DNA from 3 places in the Paenarthrobacter sp. R1 genome. Region 1 is predicted to be linked to each of the others. Evidence: riboswitches for the same ligand, from Rfam matches in the RefSeq annotation. Region 1 holds a riboswitch; each other region holds the start of a gene.
The links. A riboswitch is a leader RNA that binds a small molecule or an ion and turns the genes downstream of it on or off. The one in region 1 is predicted to bind glycine.

Region 1 (5,729 bases):
GTTGACGTCATGGAGCGGGGGACAGGCGTCCAGGGTGCTCCAGGCCCAGGAACCGGAGTCGTCCGGCTTTGAGGGGTCCAGCACCCGGATCTCGGAGGAGACGTCCCGCAGCAGGTTCAGCAGCAGGTAGTCCCTGGTCCAGCTCCAGGACTGCAGGGACGTGTGGTCGTCGGGCGTGAACAGCACCACCACGTCGCGTGTGCCGGCCAGCCACTCTTCAAGGCCTGCCGCGAGGAGGGAGCCGGCAGGGTATTGGACGCCGGCAACGGACCAGTCGTGCCGTGGACGGAACATCAGCCATTCGCGGTGCGCGCTGATGTTGACGTCCGTCGGGACGTCGATGTCCATCCAGGCGCCGTCATGGAGCAGCGACGTCCGCTGGTTGTAGAAGTCGATGTAGTCCACGGCGAAAGTGCGCTCAAAGCCTGGCGTGGAGTCGTGGGCGACCATGGCCAGCATGTGGTCTTCGGGGATCTCGAAGATCTGTTCCGCTGATGCCAGGGATTCGCCGCGGCGCAGCTTCACCGCGGTTCGGGCGTAGGAGGAGGAAGTTGCGGGTAGTCCGTCGGCGGTGCTGGAGACCAGGAGAGTGTCTGCATCGAGCCAGCTGACATGGCCCTTCGCGGTGGGTAGGTCAAAGCCACCATCGGCCGGGTCCACGAACGTCCTGGTGGCGAGGTCGAATTCGCGGTACCGGTTGGCGTCGCCGCCGTCGGGGGAGAGGGAAACCATGGCGAGCCGGTAGTCGGAACCGTCGGACGGGCGAAGGAAGCCGGCCCCGTGGAACACCCACTCGATACCTTCGGAGGCTGCCAAGGCGTCCACATCCAGCAGCTCGTCCCAGTCCGGTGCGTCGGAGAGGTAGCTCTCCCACGTGGTGCGGCGCCAGAGGCCCTTGGGGTGTTCCCGGTCCTTCCAGAAGTTGTAGTAGAAGTCCCCCCGCTTGTTCACCATGGCGATGCGGTCGGTGGAGTCCAGGACCTCCAGGATGCCCGCTTCCACCGCCGCGTATCCGGCGTCTTCCAGGAGTTCTTCGGTTCGGGCGTTTTGTTCACGGACCCATGCCAGCTGTTCTTCGCCGTGGATGTCCTCCAACCAGACAAACTCATCCGTTGGCTCGGGTGCGACGTCGGCGTGGCGGGGCCCTGGCTGCTCGCGTTCTTCGGGCAAGGGCGATTGATCAGCTGCTGTGGTGGTCATCGCCCCATCCAAGCAACACAGGTAAAAGGGAAGCAAGTCATGCAGAAGTTAAGCTTGAGCGTGGCTACTTCCCAAACCAACCGTGTTGCCCTTGTCGGGGCTGGTCCCAGGGGTACCAGCGTCCTTGAGCGGTTGCTCGCGAACCGGGCGGCGGCAGGGAACGGCGGAAGCACGCTCCACATCCACGTCATTGACCCCTATCCGGCCGGTTCGGGGCACGTTTGGCAGCCCGGGCAGTCCCGGCTGTACCTGATGAACACGCAGTCGTTCTATCCCACCCTGATTCCCCAGGAACCGGAGCTTGCCCCGCCTCTGGCGGGCGGTTCGTTCGACGAATGGCGCGTGACCCGGCGTCGTGACGGCCAGGGACTCAGCGACGCCGAGAAGGCCGAGTTGTCCGCGCTGGCGTCCGACAACTTCCCGAGCCGCGCCCTGTACGGGCGTTACCTGCAGCAGACGCTGGCTGAGCTGCTCCAGCGGGTGCCCGACGGCGTGGACGTCACCTTCCATGAAACGTCGGCGGTGGCGGCCCGCCCGGCGGGTAAGGCGTTCGACGTCGAACTGGCCGACGGCGGTACCCTCACCGTCGATTCGGTGGTGCTCGCCCTTGGCCACATTGAAGCCCGCCTGAACCCCGAGCAACGCTCCTTCCAGGTGGCCGCCGAAGAACACGGACTGCTGTACTTCCCTCCGGCGCCTCCGGCCGACGTGGACTGGTCCATAGTGCCGGACAACGAACCCGTGCTGGTCCGGGGAATGGGCCTGAACTTCTTCGACGTCATGGGGCAGCTGACCGAGGGCCGCGGCGGCAAATTCGTGGACGCCGTCGCCCCGGGTACCGGCGCCCTGGAGTACCGTGCTTCCGGGCGCGAACCGAAAATCATCGCAGCGTCCAGGCGAGGCACCCCGTACCGGGCCAAAGCCGGGCTGTCCGGCTACTACGCCACGAGCATCACCCTCCGCTACCTGACGGAAGCCGCCGTCGACCGCTTCCGGGCTGCGGGGATCCAGCCCGGCTTCGACCATGATCTGTGGCCGCTCCTGCACCGGGACGCGTTGTGGGCGTACTACGCAACGTTGGCACGGTCCCAACCGGCCGCGATCCGGGACTCGGCCCAATTCCTGGCCGACCTGGAGGACGCGCTGCAGCCGCATGCGCACGCAACGGGCAACTGGGAAACCGAAGTGGGGGCGCTGGTCGAAAAACACGTGGTGGCTTCGCGCCGGCTGAACCTTCGGGCGCTCGCCGCCCCGTTGGCGGGCCGGACCTTCGCCTCCCGCCGCGAGTTGGACAAGGCCATCACCGATTACCTGGATGATGATGCCCTGCGTTCGGAGCTCGGCGAAGCCGATCCTGTGAAGATGGCGATCGGCGCACTCCATACGGGCCGCGCGATCCTTAAGACCGTGGTGGCGGACGGTGGAATCACGGATGAGTCGTGGGTGGCGGAGCTGCGCGGCTGGTTCGAATCCTTCGTCGAGGGACTGGCCAGCGGGCCTCCCGCACTTCGTTCGGAGCAGCTGGCCGCCTTGGCGCGTGCCGGCGTCGTGAGTTTCGTGGGGCCGGACCCGAAATTCAGCGTGGACCGAAACGCCAAGGTCTTCCGCGCCTTTTCGCCCTGGGTGCGGGATGCGCCCGTGCAGGCGAGGACCCTGATTGAAGCGATGTCGCCCGCCAACCGGGTGGGTATCAACGTCTCCCCGTTGCTGGAACAGCTCATGGAGGACGGCCTGGTGCGAACCAAGATCATGATGAGCGTCGAGGGGACGCCGGTGCAGACCACCGGCCTGGATGTGGAACCACATCCTTACCGGCCCGTGGCCGCGAACGGCTCGGTAACCGAGGGTTTGTACGTGCTGGGCCTTCAGCTGTCGGCAACCCAGTGGGGGACCGCCATCGCTGCCGAGGCGAAACCGGCAACGGGCCAGGCCTACACCAGCGGACAGCGGACGCTGCGCGACGCCGACGAGATCGCGCGGAGCATCCTGGGGCTTTAACCCCTTTTATGACGACCGTGGATGCCGGGCGTTTGCAGCGGGTGCCCGCCCTTCGCTAGTGTGTGATCTGCGTCACCGGCTGGTGATGCGCGCTAGTGATCCGCGGCGGGAGAGTCCTGCCGGTACATCCCGTCAGGCGCCGTAGGAGCAAACCCTCCCCAGGAATCTCTCAGGCACCCTGTACCGCCGCGGCGAGGCAACTCTGGAAAGAAGCACGGTTCCCACCGGGCTCACCGAAGGTGCAAGCGTTCCTGCCTGCAGGCACGCGGAAACTCTCAGGTCAATGACAGAGCGGGGAGGAACCCGAATCATCGTGGCATTCCGGTGCCGCCTGAACAATGGAGTTCCTCATGACGATTCAGCGCCCGCCAACAGACAACAACCATGAGCCCCACCTCGAACGGCAACTCAGCAACCGCCACATCCAACTGATCGCCATTGGCGGTGCCATCGGAACCGGCCTGTTCATGGGCTCCGGGAAAACCATCTCCGCCGCCGGGCCCTCCGTCATTTTCGTCTACATGATCATCGGCTTCATGCTGTTCTTCGTCATGCGGGCCATGGGCGAGTTGCTGTTGAGCAACCTGAACTACAAGTCCTTCAGCGACTTCGCCGCAGACCTTCTGGGTCCGTGGGCGGGATTCTTCACTGGATGGACGTATTGGTTCTGCTGGGTTATCACGGGCATCGCGGACGTCATTGCGATAGCCGGCTACTCGGAAGAGCTGTGGCCGGGCTTGCCCCTCTGGATTCCCGGACTCATCACGATCGGCATCCTCCTGCTCTTGAACCTGGCAACCGTGAAGGCCTTCGGCGAGACGGAATTCTGGTTCGCCCTCATCAAGATCGTGGCCATTGCGGCGCTCATCATCGTGGGCCTGTTCATGATCTTCAGTGGCTTCCAGTCCGATGCCGGCCCTGCCAGCTTCACCAACCTCTGGTCCCATGGAGGCTTCTTCCCCAACGAATTCATGGGGTTCGTGGCCGGTTTCCAGATCGCAGTCTTCGCGTTCGTGGGTATTGAACTGGTGGGAACCACCGCTGCCGAAGCGAAGGATCCGGAGAAAAACCTTCCCAAGGCCATCAACTCCATTCCCATCCGTGTGCTGCTCTTCTACGTAGGCGCCCTCATCATCCTGATGTCCGTTACTCCGTGGACGCAGTTCGCGGCCGGCCACAGCCCTTTCATCGCCATGTTCTCGCTTGCCGGGCTTGGGGCCGCAGCCACGATCGTCAACCTCGTGGTGTTGAGCTCGGCGATGTCCTCCGCGAACTCCGGGATCTACTCCACGTCCCGCATGGTTTACGGCTTGGCGCAGGAAGGCGACGCGCCCGCAGTCTTCAGTGCGCTCTCCGGACGCAAAGTACCCCGCAACGCGCTGTTCCTTTCCTGCGTGCTGCTGCTCTCCGGCGTCGTCCTCATGTACGCCGGCCAGGACGTTGGCAAGGCCTTCGACATGGTCACCACGGTGTCGGCCGTGTGCTTCGTGTTCGTCTGGTCGATCATCCTGGCGAGCTACCTCGCCTTCCGGAAGCGTCGTCCGCAACTGCACGATGGCTCCGCGTTCAAGATGCCCGGCGGTGTTGTGATGGTTTGGGTGGTCTTCGCGTTCTTCGGGTTCATCATGTGGGCATTGACCACGCAGCCGGACACCCTCATGGCGCTGCTTGTCACGCCGGTGTGGTTCGTGGCGTTGGGCATCGCGTGGGCCATCCTGCGCCGCCGGCCGGCCCACGTGGCCCGGTTTGAAGCTTTCCGCGCGAGCCTGCAAGAGGACGCTGAACGGCTTCCCGAGCCTGAACCCGCACGCAAGTAGGACACAAAAAGCCAGGCCCCGCGACCACACGGACGCGGGGCCTGGCCCCTTCACTGCCAACCGGGGTTTGTCAGCCCCTCAGGCACCTCTGATATTCCAACCAGGCGATGGCGTAGCGGAGCCAGCCCGCAATGTCGTACCACTTGGATGGTTTGGCCGGTGCCGTGCATTGCGGCGGATTCGGGACGCTCTCCGCCACCGTGACCAGGACCTTGACCGTGGTGCCGGTTTCGACGGCGGTGAGCACCAGCGTCGCGGTACCGGCTGCTGCTGTGGCGGGAACCGTGACGTTGACGTTCGCGGCACCGGAGGTCACCGGAACATCGCCCAACTCCACGGTGGTGCCTGCGGCGTCGACGAACGAGGCCTTGAGGGTCTTGTTCGCCGGGCTGCCGATGGACGTCAGGTCCAGCTTGGAAACGGCCAGGCTCAGGGCATCTCCGGCCGTGACGTCGCTGGCTGTTGTGTTGGCAACAGCTACGGAACGGCGCGCGAAGTCGGGCGATACCGGGTTGTGCGCCTGGAGGTACTTGATCCACGCATCCCGGTCCACCAGCCCGGTGTCCTTGGTGTTGCTGCCTTCCTGGAAGACGCGGAAGTTGTCACCGCCGGTGGCTAGGAAGCTGAAGGTACCGATCCTGTACTGCTTGGCCGGATCGATCGGCGTACCGTCCACCCAGATCCCGGTGACGCGCTCACCTGTCGGGCGGGCGG
Region 2 (5,729 bases), 1.2 Mb from region 1:
CGGAGAATGAAGTCCTTGAAACCCTTAAACATGTCATGTCCTCTGATCAGTCGGTGCTCATCGCTCAAAGCAGAGAACAAACTACCACCCGCAAGTATCAGGGCGATGTCACGCGACGGCCTCCGCGGTGGAGGCACGTGAAGGTCGACGGCGGCCAAGCCACCTTTCGGCAGCGCCCATGGCCCTCGTGGCAAACGCCCAGTAGGCGATGCCACCGGCCAGCGACGCCGCAACTGCCAGGCCGAGGCTGGCCTCGGCGAACAGTGGATAAACAAGCCAATGCGTCACGTAGATGTACATGGAAGACGTGGCCAGCAACGCAGTTATCCGGTGAAGGCCCCGCGGCACAGGCAGGGTGGTTATCCAGAGCAGGATGAGGAACCCCACCAGGACCGTGGCGCTGCGGGGTTCGCTGGAGAACGATCCCGGAATGGTCAGCAGCGCCACGAGGGTCATGGCCGAGCGTTGCCACCACGTCTTGGACAAAGCGGCGGCCCACCCGAAGGCGAAAAGCCATAGGACGGGCCCCTGCCCGGGGTAGGGGAGTTCGATCACATCGAAGCGTTGGAGCAGGTCAATCGCCGCGAGGCTGAGTGGAAGCAGCCACGGCCACCTGCGCTGTGCCCTGTCCAGTGCGGGGATGGCCAGCAGCGCCGCCAGGCCCACCAGGATATGCACCAGGATCTCAATGAACCAGAAGCGCGACATGTCGGTCCAGCCTTGGGGCCCCACCAACGTGTTGAGCAGGAAAATGTTGTGCCAACCGTAGTCGTCCGTGGTGGCGAAGGCCACGCCGATCACCGCCATGCTGGGCAGGGCGATCCGTGCCACCGCCTTCAGTTGCCGTTTGAGCCGTTCCCGGCGTGGGCCCGACAGTTGGAACCGGGCAAAGTTGTATCCAGCCACCGCTATCAGGACGTGGGCCGTCCCTTCCCAGTCGAAGAGGCCCACATGGGTGGAAACGATGAAGATGATGGCCACTGCCCGCAGGACGATCCCGGTCTCCATGCGCGCAATCAACCTGCGACGCTGCGGCGCCGTCCCCGGCTGTGGGTTGGGTCCCGCCTTGTTGAGCCCTGCTGGCTTCGCTTCCGGTTCTTTGGGAGTCAGTTCGCACACCGGCATCAGGTGCCACCCGTCGGGAAGGTAGCCCAAGGCACTTTCCAGCCGGACCGACGCGGCTACGTAGGAGAGCGAATCGCCGCCCAATGAGACGAACGTGTCCGTTTCCTTGACGTCGGTCCGCTCAAGAACATCGGCAAAAATGGTCTTGGGGTCATCGCAGGCTTTTGCGGATGGAAGCTCCGGGTTCCTTTGCGGCTCCTGCGATGCCAAGGCGAGGACGGCAGGGTAATCCGTCTTTCCGTTGACCAGCCGTGGAATCGAGTCGACTGAGCAGAGGGTCAACGCCGCCCGGGGTATGCCAAGGTCCTGCGCCACGGTCTTCGCGAGAATGGAGAGTTCATGCTTGCCTTCGACCGCGGCCACGAGGCCACTGTCGGAGCCGGCAACTGCTGCCGTGACGCCGTAATCAGCCAGGATTTTCTCGACCCGTCCCAGGTCAACGCGCAGCCCCACGATCTTCACGAAGCGACTCCGCCGCCCGACGATCTGGTACAAGCCTCCCGGCCCCCTGCGTGCGAGGTCGCCCGTGCGGAGCTCGGTGATGTCCCGTCCCCGGGCGAGGTCAGATGGCTGCTCGGCGTAACCCAGCATGACGTTCGGCCCGGAGTAGACGAGCTCGCTCTCATCCAGGCCGGGCACGGGCTCCAGCCGGAAGGATCCTCCGGGAATGGGGACCCCTATGGCGTTGGGGTTATCAGCGGCCTCATCCGGGGGAAGGTACGCCATCCGTGCTGTCGCTTCGGTCTGGCCGTACATCACAAAGAGGTCCCAGCCACGCTCCTGGCCGAGCTGCGCATAACGGCGCACGCGGGCAGGGTCCAGGCGTCCGCCCGCCTGGGTGATGTACCGGAGGCTGGGCAGCTCCATGGTTTCGAAGCCCACGCGTTCGAGCAGGTCGAAGGTGTAGGGAACCGCGGCGAAAGACGTGACAGACCGCGACCGCATCAGCTCCCAGAAGCACGGATCAACCACGGACAGATCCGTGAGGGCAATTGAGGCACCCACCAGGAGGTGGCTGTTCACGACGCTCATGCCGTAGCAGTAGGACAGGGGAAGCGTGGTGGCCGCCGTGTCCGCCGGACGGAGATGCAGGTACTGCGCAATGGCCTGCGCATTCGCCTGCACCGATGCTGCGGAGATGCGGACCAGTTTGGGTGATCCGGTTGAGCCCGACGTGCTCAGCAGCAGGGCGAGTTCGGGATGGAGATCGTGCTTGCTCCCGGAGCGGCGTTCTTCAAGGGTTGTTCCACCGTCGACGGAGCGCGCAATGAGATCCGGCTCGTAAGCCGCCAGCAGCGACTCAACGGCAGGGCCTCCGCCGGAGGGAAGGATGAGCAGCGGATGGCCCGACGAGAGGGCTGCCAGGTACACCGTCAACGACGACAGCGTGTTGTCGGCCTCGAGGGCGACCAAGCGGCGGGCGCTGCCAAACGACGCCGCCATCTCCTGGACGCGCCAGGCCAGTTGGGCGTAGCTCACTGTGTCTGATCCGAGGTGTACTGCGGGCCGGTCTCCAAACGATGCCAAGTGGGCGGCAAAGGCGACTCCGGCCAAATCCGGCTGAATACTCACCAAGGCAAGATAGAAGGTATGCCTAACCTAACTCAAATGGATTTGCGCGCGGTTCCGAAATGTGAAGCCTTGGAGCAACCCGGAAAAGGGGAGGGGAAGTGATAGAGCAACGGACCTTCGGACGCTCTATCACTTCCCGCCGCCCTGAGGGGGACGCTCTAGCACTTCCCAACCGCCCTGACCTGCGCGTCTTGCCTTTCTTCGCGATCACCCGCTATGGTGTGAAGCGTGTCACCGAGGTGGCGCACACGCTTTTGATCTGCGGCGGGAGAGTCCTGCCGGGTACATCCAGTCAGGCGCCGTAGGAGCAAATCCTCCCCAGGAATCTCTCAGGCCCATGTACCGCCGCGGCGAGGCAACTCTGGAAAGCAGTCCGGGCAACCGGGCTCACCGACGGTGCAAGTGGGCAACCAAGTCCACGGAATCTCTCAGGTCCAATACAGAGCGGGGAGGACCCATATTCACCATGGCGCTCAGCGGGCGCCTGAATCCTGGAGTTCCTCTTGACTGTTCAATCCTCCCCAACCGCGTTCGCGGACCGGCATATCGGCGCCCGCCGCCAGGCCGATATCGACACCATGCTCAAGGCCATCGGCTACGACTCCGTTGATGGCCTGGTTGACGTTGCGGTCCCCGATTCCATCCGCCAGTCCTCGCCGCTGACCCTGCAAAAGGCCCTCAGCGAGACCCAGGTCCTGGCCGAACTCCGCAAGCTCGCGGCCAAAAACAAGACTGCCGTCCAGATGATCGGCCAGGGCTACTACGACACCATCACGCCCCCGGTGATCCGCCGCAACATCCTTGAGTCCCCGGCCTGGTACACCGCCTACACTCCGTACCAGCCCGAAATTTCCCAGGGCCGCCTCGAAGCACTCCTGAACTTCCAGACCATGGTCCAGGACCTCACTGGCCTTCCGATCGCCAACGCTTCCCTCCTTGACGAAGCCACCGCCGTTGCCGAGGCCGTGCTGCTCATGCGCCGCGCCAACAAGGACAAGACCGCGAAGGACGGCAAGACCGTCCTGGACGCCGACCTGTTCCCGCAGACCATTGCGATCGTGAAGGGCCGCGCAGAAGCGCTCGGCTTCGAGGTGGAGGTTGCGGACCTCTCCGCAGGACTGCCCGACGGCGACATCAACGGCGTCGTCCTCCAGCAGCCGGGCGTCTCGGGCCGGGTGTTCAACCACGCCCCCGTGATCGCGTCCGCGAAGGAGCGCGGTGCACTGGTCACCGTTGCCGCCGACCTGCTGGCACTCACCCTCATCACGCCCCCGGGCGAGCAGGGTGCGGACATCGCCGTCGGAACCGCGCAGCGCTTCGGCGTTCCGCTGTTCTTCGGTGGCCCGCACGCCGCTTACATGGCCGTCCGCCAGGGCATGGAGCGCACCCTCCCGGGCCGCATCGTTGGTGTGTCCAAGGACAACGCCGGCGTTCCTGCCTACCGCCTCGCCCTGCAGACCCGCGAGCAGCACATCCGCCGCGAAAAGGCCACGTCCAACATCTGCACGGCACAGGCCCTGCTCGCGATCGTTGCCTCGATGTACGCGGTGTACCACGGTCCGGACGGACTCAAGGCGATCGCCGAGACTGTGCACGGCCACGCTCGCGTTCTGGCCACGGCACTGCAGAAGGCCGGCCGCGAACTCGTCTCTGATTCGTTCTTCGACACCCTCACCGTCCGCGTCCCGGGCAAGGCAAGCAAGGTGATCGGTGCCGCCGAAGCACGTGGCATCAACCTCCGCCGCATCGACGAGGACACCGTGGGTGTTTCCGTTGATGAAACCACGACGCCGGAGGTCCTCTCCGCGGTTGCCGTCGCCTTCGGCGCTGGTCCGGTCGGGGACGCGGCAGGGTTCGAACTGGCCTCGGACGTGCTCCGCACCTCCGACTTCCTGCAGCACCCCGTGTTCAGCACGCACCGTTCCGAGACGCAGCTGTTGCGCTACATCCGCAAGCTGTCCGACCGGGACCTGGCGCTGGACCGCACCATGATCCCGCTGGGTTCGTGCACCATGAAGCTGAACGCCACGGCGGAGATGGAAGCCATTTCCTGGCCCGAGTTCGCCTCCATCCACCCGTTCGCTCCGGATTCCCAGACTGAGGGCTGGCGTGAGCTGATCTCTGGCCTGGAAGCTGACCTGACGGAGATCACGGGTTACGACCAGGTCTCCATCCAGCCGAACGCGGGGTCCCAGGGTGAGCTTGCCGGCCTGCTGGCGATCCGCGGCTACCACCACTCCCGCGGAGACCAGCAGCGCAACGTCTGCCTCATCCCTGCTTCGGCTCACGGGACCAACGCAGCGTCCGCCGTGCTCGCGGGCATGAAGGTTGTGGTGGTTGCCACGGCGTCCGATGGCACCATCGACCACGAGGATCTCAAGGCCAAGATCGAGGCGAACCGTGACGTCTTGTCGGCCATTATGATCACCTACCCGTCCACGCACGGTGTTTACGACGCCGACGTTGTTGAGGTGTGCGAGGCAGTGCACGAAGCCGGTGGCCAAGTGTACGTCGATGGCGCGAACTTGAACGCCTTGGTGGGCTTGGCCCAGCCGGGCAAGTTCGGCGGCGACGTGTCCCACCTGAACCTGCACAAGACCTTCTGCATCCCCCACGGCGGTGGCGGGCCGGGCGTCGGCCCCGTTGCTGCGAAGGCGCACCTGGCCCCGTTCATGCCGGGCGATGCCAATAAGGCAGCGCATGAGGAAGGGCATGGCGTTGCCATCTCGGCTTCCCGTTTCGGTTCGGCCGGCGTGCTCCCCATCTCCTGGGCTTACGTGAAGCTCATGGGCGGCGAAGGACTGACCGAAGCAACCAAGTCCGCCCTGCTGGCTGCCAACTACGTAGCTTCCCGCTTGAACGAGCATTTCCCTGTCCTTTACACGGGCGAAGGTGGACTGGTTGCCCACGAATGCATCCTGGATCTCCGTGAACTGACCGCCCGCACCGGCGTGACCGCCGAGGACGTGGCCAAGCGCCTCATCGACTTCGGCTTCCACGCCCCCACCCTGGCGTTCCCGGTGGCCGGCACC
Region 3 (5,729 bases), 230 kb from region 1:
GCCCGGTGACCCAGACTTCGCCCATGTGGGAGAGGTCGAACAGGCCGGCGGACTTCCGGACGGCGTGGTGTTCGGCGAGCTCGGAAGTGTATTTGAGCGGCATCTGCCAGCCACCGAAATCGGTGAAGGAGGCGCCGAGCTTCTTGTGCTCCTCGTAGAGGGCCGTGTGCTTCTCAGTCATTTTCCGGATCCCCTTAGTTCTCGAAGTCTTCGATCGGAGGGCATGAACAAACGAGGTTGCGGTCGCCTGCTGCGCCATCGATGCGGCCCACCGGCGGGAAGTACTTGTCCTGCTTCAAGTGGTGGACGGGGAAGGCGGCCTGCTCACGCGGGTAGGCGCGGTCCCAATCGGAGCTTACGACGGCGGCTGCCGTGTGGGGTGCCCGGCGAAGCGGGGAATCCTGCACGGAGAAGTCGCCATGTGCTACCTGATCGATTTCCTTGCGGATGGTGATCATGGCTTCGATGAAGCGGTCGATCTCGGCCAGGTCCTCGGATTCGGTGGGCTCAACCATGAGGGTGCCGGCGACCGGGAACGCCAGGGTGGGTGCGTGGAAGCCGAAGTCGATGAGGCGCTTGGCCACGTCCTCGGCCGTAACCCCGGTCTTGGCCGTCAGCTCGCGGAGGTCCAGGATGCACTCGTGGGCGACCAAGCCTGCTTCGCCTGTGTAGAGCACCGGGAAGTAGTCGTTGAGGCGGGCTGCGATGTAGTTGGCAGCCAGCAGGGCGGACTTGGTTGCTTCGGTCAGTCCTTCGCCGCCCATGAGCTTCACGTAAGCCCAGGAGATGGGGAGCACGCCGGCCGAACCAAAGCGCGATGCCGAAATCGGAACGTCATTGCCTTCGGTCCATGATGCGGCGTTGCCGGGCATGAACGGGGCCAGGTGGGCCTTCGCAGCAACGGGGCCGACGCCCGGCCCGCCACCGCCGTGGGGGATGCAGAAGGTCTTGTGCAGGTTCAGGTGGGACACGTCGCCGCCGAACTTGCCCGGCTGCGCCAAACCGACCAGTGCATTGAGGTTTGCACCGTCGATGTAGACCTGGCCACCGGCTTCGTGGACAGCGTCGCAGACTTCCCGCACGTCGGCGTCGTAGACACCGTGGGTGGACGGGTAGGTGATCATGATGGCCGACAAGACGTCACGGTTCGCCTCGATCTTGGCTTGGAGGTCGGCGTGGTCGATGGTGCCGTCGGCTGCCGTGGCAACTACCACAACCTTCATGCCCGCGAGCACGGCGGACGCTGCGTTGGTCCCGTGAGCCGAAGCAGGGATGAGGCAGACGTTGCGCTGCTGGTCTCCGCGGGAGTGGTGGTAGCCGCGGATCGCCAGCAGGCCGGCAAGCTCACCCTGGGACCCCGCGTTCGGCTGGATGGAGACCTGGTCGTAACCCGTGATCTCCGTCAGGTCAGCTTCCAGGCCAGAGATCAGCTCACGCCAGCCCTCGGTCTGGGAATCCGGAGCGAACGGGTGGATGGAGGCGAACTCGGGCCAGGAAATGGCTTCCATCTCCGCCGTGGCGTTCAGCTTCATGGTGCACGAACCCAGCGGAATCATGGTCCGGTCCAGCGCGAGGTCGCGATCGGAGAGCTTGCGGATGTAGCGCAACAGCTGCGTTTCGGAGCGGTGGGTGTTGAACACGGGGTGCTGCAGGTACTCACTGGAGCGCTCAACGGAAGCCTCCAGCGCAAAGCCCTCTGCGGACTCAACCGCGGAGGCACCGAAAACTTCAAGGACACTGCCGACGATGTCAGTTGTTGTTGTCTCATCCACGGAGATACCCACGGTGTCCCCGTCGATTCCACGCAGGTTGATGCCACGCTCTTCGGCAGCAGCGACGAGCTCGGCGCCGCGGCCCGGAACGCGAACCGTGATGGTGTCGAAGAAGGACCCGTGCAGGACCTCGACGCCGGCAGCCTTCAGTGAGGCCGCAAGGGTGCGCGCGTGGTGGTGGGCGGTCTCGGCGATGGCCTTCAGGCCTTCGGGGCCGTGGTAGACGGCATACATCGAGGCGACGATGGCAAGGAGTGCCTGCGCCGTGCAGATGTTGGACGTGGCCTTTTCGCGGCGGATGTGCTGCTCGCGGGTCTGCAGCGCCAAGCGGTAGGCGGGGACACCGGCGTCGTCCTTGGAAACGCCCACCAGACGGCCGGGCATGGAACGCTCCAGCCCCTTCTGGACTGCCATGTAAGCGGCGTGCGGGCCGCCGAAGAACAGCGGAACACCCAGTCGCTGGGCGGAGCCGACGGCGATGTCCGCACCCTGTTCACCCGGAGGGGTGATGAGCGTGAGGGAAAGAAGGTCGGCAGCAACCGTCACCAGCGCGCCCCGCTCTTTCGCCTCGGCGATGACGGCGGAGTGGTCGAAGACACGGCCGGAGACGCCGGGCTGCTGGAGGACGACGCCGTTGATGTCGCCGTCGGGCAGTCCCGCGGAGAGGTCCGCAACCTCCACCTCGAAGCCGAGCGCCTCAGCGCGGCCCTTCACGATCGCGATGGTCTGCGGCAGGCAGTCTGCGTCGAGGACGGTCTTGCCATCCTGGACGGCTTTGTTCTTGTTGGCACGGCGCATCATCAGCACGGCTTCAGCGACTGCGGTGGCTTCGTCAAGGAGCGAAGCATTGGCGATCGGCAGGCCAACGAGGTCCTGCACCATGGTCTGGAAGTTCAGCAGCGCTTCGAGGCGGCCCTGGGAAATTTCCGGCTGGTAGGGCGTGTAGGCGGTGTACCAGGCCGGCGACTCGAGAATGTTGCGGCGGATAACCGGCGGCGTGATGGTGTCGTAGTAGCCCTGGCCGATCATCTGGACAGCAGTCTTGTTCTTGGAAGCAAGCTTGCGGAGTTCAGCAAGGACCTCCACCTCGCTCAGCGCGTTCTGCAGCGTCAGGGCAACGTCCTGGCGGATGTCGTTGGGAACCGCGGTGTCCACGAGGGAATCCACGGAGTCGTAGCCGATGGCCTTGAGCATGGTGTCGATATCGGCCTGGCGGCGGGCACCGATGTGCCGATCGACGAAGGCGGTGGAGGCTGAACTAACCGTCACGAAGGAACTCCATTAGTTGGGCGGCGCTTGGGTACGCCGCAGTGGCTCGGGTTCCTCCCCGCTCTGTATTGGACCTGAGAGTTTCCGCGGGTTGCCTGCGCAACGCCGCTTGCACCGTCGGTGAACACAACAATCGTCACCGCTGACGGCGGATTGCCTGCTGCTTTCCAGAGTTGCCTAGCCGCGGCGGTGCGTGGGCCTGAGAGATTCCTGGGGAGGATTTGCTCCTACGGCGCCTGCGTCACGTGCTTTGCAGGACTCTCCCGCCGCAGATCATAGGCTTATGCAGTTGTTCGCGGCCCGCTGCAAGGCGCACCACAATTGTTAATTGTCCTACGTGCCCGGCGTCGCGGCAAATAGGCGGAGCGCTACTTGCGCAGTCGCTCCAGAACCTCGAGCAGGATCCCGACGTCGGCCTCCCGCCCGGCGCTGCCGCCCGCCTGCCCGCCTTCGAACATGGCGTTGAAATAGAGTCCGTCACCCATGTAGCTGACGGCTTTGGCGACTTCCGGTCCAACGTCCTCGGCGAGCACGTCGAGCCAGCGTTGTTGGATGGCGGCAAACCTCCTCCGCGTCTCCTCGTGGGCTACCTCTGCCAAGCGGGTGGTCGCCACAAAAGCCCGGTCCATGGGCGTACCGGCCCACACTGAAGACCGGATGAAGTACGCTGCTGCGCCGTCCGGGGCCGCGATCATTTGTTCGGTGTCTTCCTCCGCCAATCGGTCGAGGCGTTCCAGCAAAGCGCTGATGAGGGCCTCCTTGTTGGGGAAGTGATAGAGGAGCCCTCCCTTGGAGACTCCGGCGCGCTTCGCGACGGCGTCGAGCGTTGCTGCCCGCTCCCCCACCTCGATCAGGAGCGCCTCGAAGGCATCCAGGACGGCATCCTTGGCAACTGGTTTTCGCGGCATGTGTCCATCATTCCCTAAACAGGCGTGTTGAGCTCTTTTGAAACTATACCGTCTGGACGGTACAGTAATATTCATGTTTTCGTCGTCCGCAACCAAAGCTCCCCGCACTTCCATCCGTCGCCTCCACGGCAGGACGGCAGCATGGCGCGACTGGACGGCCCTTGCCCTGCTCATGTTTCCGGTTCTCCTGGTGGCCGTGGACAACACCGCCCTCACCTTCGCTCTACCGGAGATCGCCCGCTCATTGGAAGTCGGGGGCATCCAGCTTCTGTGGATCGTTGACGCGTACCCGCTGGTCCTGGCTGCATTGCTGGTATCCATGGGCAACCTCGGCGACAGGATAGGACGACGGCGGCTGCTTCTGGCCGGCAGCACAGGCTTCGCTGCGGTGTCGGCTGCTACGGCGTTCGCGCCCTCGGCTGAATGGCTGATAGCCGGCCGCGCAGCCCTTGGAGTCTTCGGCGCCATGCTGATGCCCTCAACACTGTCCCTGATCAGGAACATCTTCACCGATCCGAACCGGCGCCGCCTCGCCATCGCCGTCTGGGCAGCCGGGTTCTCGGGCGGCGCAGCCCTCGGTCCCATCTTTGGGGGCTGGCTGGTGGAGCACTTCTGGTGGGGAGCTGTCTTCCTGGTGGCAGCGTTCCTGCTCCTGCCCCTGCTTGCGTTCGGCAGGATCCTCATTCCGGAGTCGAAGGACGCCAACCCTGGCCGGGTGGACGTACCAAGCATCGTCCTGTCCGTCCTCACCATGGCTCCGTTCGTCTACGGCATCAAGGAATTCGCCGTGCACGGCTTCGGGCCAACCGCGGCTTTCTTCATGCTCTTCGGCGCGGTACTGGGCGTGCTCTTCGTGCGGCGGCAGCAGCAGTTGGCCAGCCCCATGCTGGACGTGCGCCTCTTCAGCAACAAAGTGTTCAGCACGGCCATCGTCGCCAACGTGCTGTCCCTGTTCTCCATGACCGGGTTCATCTATTTCTTCGCCCAGCACCTGCAACTCATCGAAGGCCAGTCGCCCATGGAGGCCGGTATTGCCATGATCCCGGCCCTCTTGGCCACCATCGTGTCAGGGCTGGTAGTGGTGCCGCTGGTGAAGCGGATCCGCCCCGGCTTCGTGGTGGCGGGCGGCCTGGTCCTCAACGCAGTGGGGTACCTGGTGGTTGTCGTGGGCGATCACGGAAGCGGCCCGGTGTTCCTGCTCTCAGCACTGACGGTGTTGGCAGTTGGTGTGGGTGCTGCGGAGACCATCTCCAACGACCTCATCCTGGGCTCGGTCCCGGCGGACAAGTCCGGCGCGGCATCCGCCATCTCGGAAACAGGCTACGAACTGGGATCGCTCCTGGGCACCGCCGTCCTGGGCTCCATCCTGACCGCGTCCTACCAGCACAACCTGGTGATACCGGACGGCGTATCCGCTGCCGCTGCGGGCCAGTCAGGGGAAACCTTGGCCGGAGCGGTTGATGCGGCGGCCGCACTGCCCGCGCCCTTGTCCGAGGCACTGACTGCGGCCGCAGGGGTGGCCTTCGAATCCGGAGTGCACGTCACCGCGGCGATCGGGCTGGTACTGATGGCCGGAGCGGCAGTGCTTGCCGCCGTCGTACTTCGCCGGGTGCCGAAGGCGCAGTAGTCCGGTGCTTTCTAGATGTACTGTCCCGGCAGGTTGATGACACGGGGCTGGAATTGACGAAGTAAAGAGGACCTCCGGGTGTTATGTGGAGCTTGTCGAGAGCAAACACAGATACCAGGAGGTCCTCGTGTCCCACTCTAACGCGATCCTTGC

Region 2: another riboswitch for glycine. It lies ahead of gcvP (aminomethyl-transferring glycine dehydrogenase); the one in region 1 lies ahead of cycA (D-serine/D-alanine/glycine transporter).
Region 3: another riboswitch for glycine. It lies ahead of gcvP (aminomethyl-transferring glycine dehydrogenase); the one in region 1 lies ahead of cycA (D-serine/D-alanine/glycine transporter).

Annotation. Positions count from the first base shown of each region.
Region 1 is NZ_CP127115.1:3,155,847-3,161,575, forward strand. It holds gene QN084_RS15300 (prolyl oligopeptidase family serine peptidase) at 1-1,200, opposite strand, end outside; gene QN084_RS15305 (FAD/NAD(P)-binding protein) at 1,261-3,198, shown strand; glycine riboswitch at 3,295-3,394, shown strand; gene cycA (D-serine/D-alanine/glycine transporter) at 3,549-5,015, shown strand; gene QN084_RS15315 (ExeM/NucH family extracellular endonuclease) at 5,086-5,729, opposite strand, start outside.
Region 2 is NZ_CP127115.1:1,962,255-1,967,983, reverse strand. It holds gene mscL (large conductance mechanosensitive channel protein MscL) at 1-32, opposite strand, end outside; gene QN084_RS09535 (AMP-binding protein) at 109-2,697, opposite strand; glycine riboswitch at 2,953-3,052, shown strand; gene gcvP (aminomethyl-transferring glycine dehydrogenase) at 3,201-5,729, shown strand, end outside.
Region 3 is NZ_CP127115.1:3,385,716-3,391,444, reverse strand. It holds gene gcvT (glycine cleavage system aminomethyltransferase GcvT) at 1-181, opposite strand, end outside; gene gcvP (aminomethyl-transferring glycine dehydrogenase) at 195-3,041, opposite strand; glycine riboswitch at 3,219-3,317, opposite strand; gene QN084_RS16475 (TetR/AcrR family transcriptional regulator) at 3,410-3,949, opposite strand; gene QN084_RS16470 (MFS transporter) at 4,023-5,576, shown strand; gene QN084_RS16465 (IS481 family transposase) at 5,704-5,729, shown strand, end outside.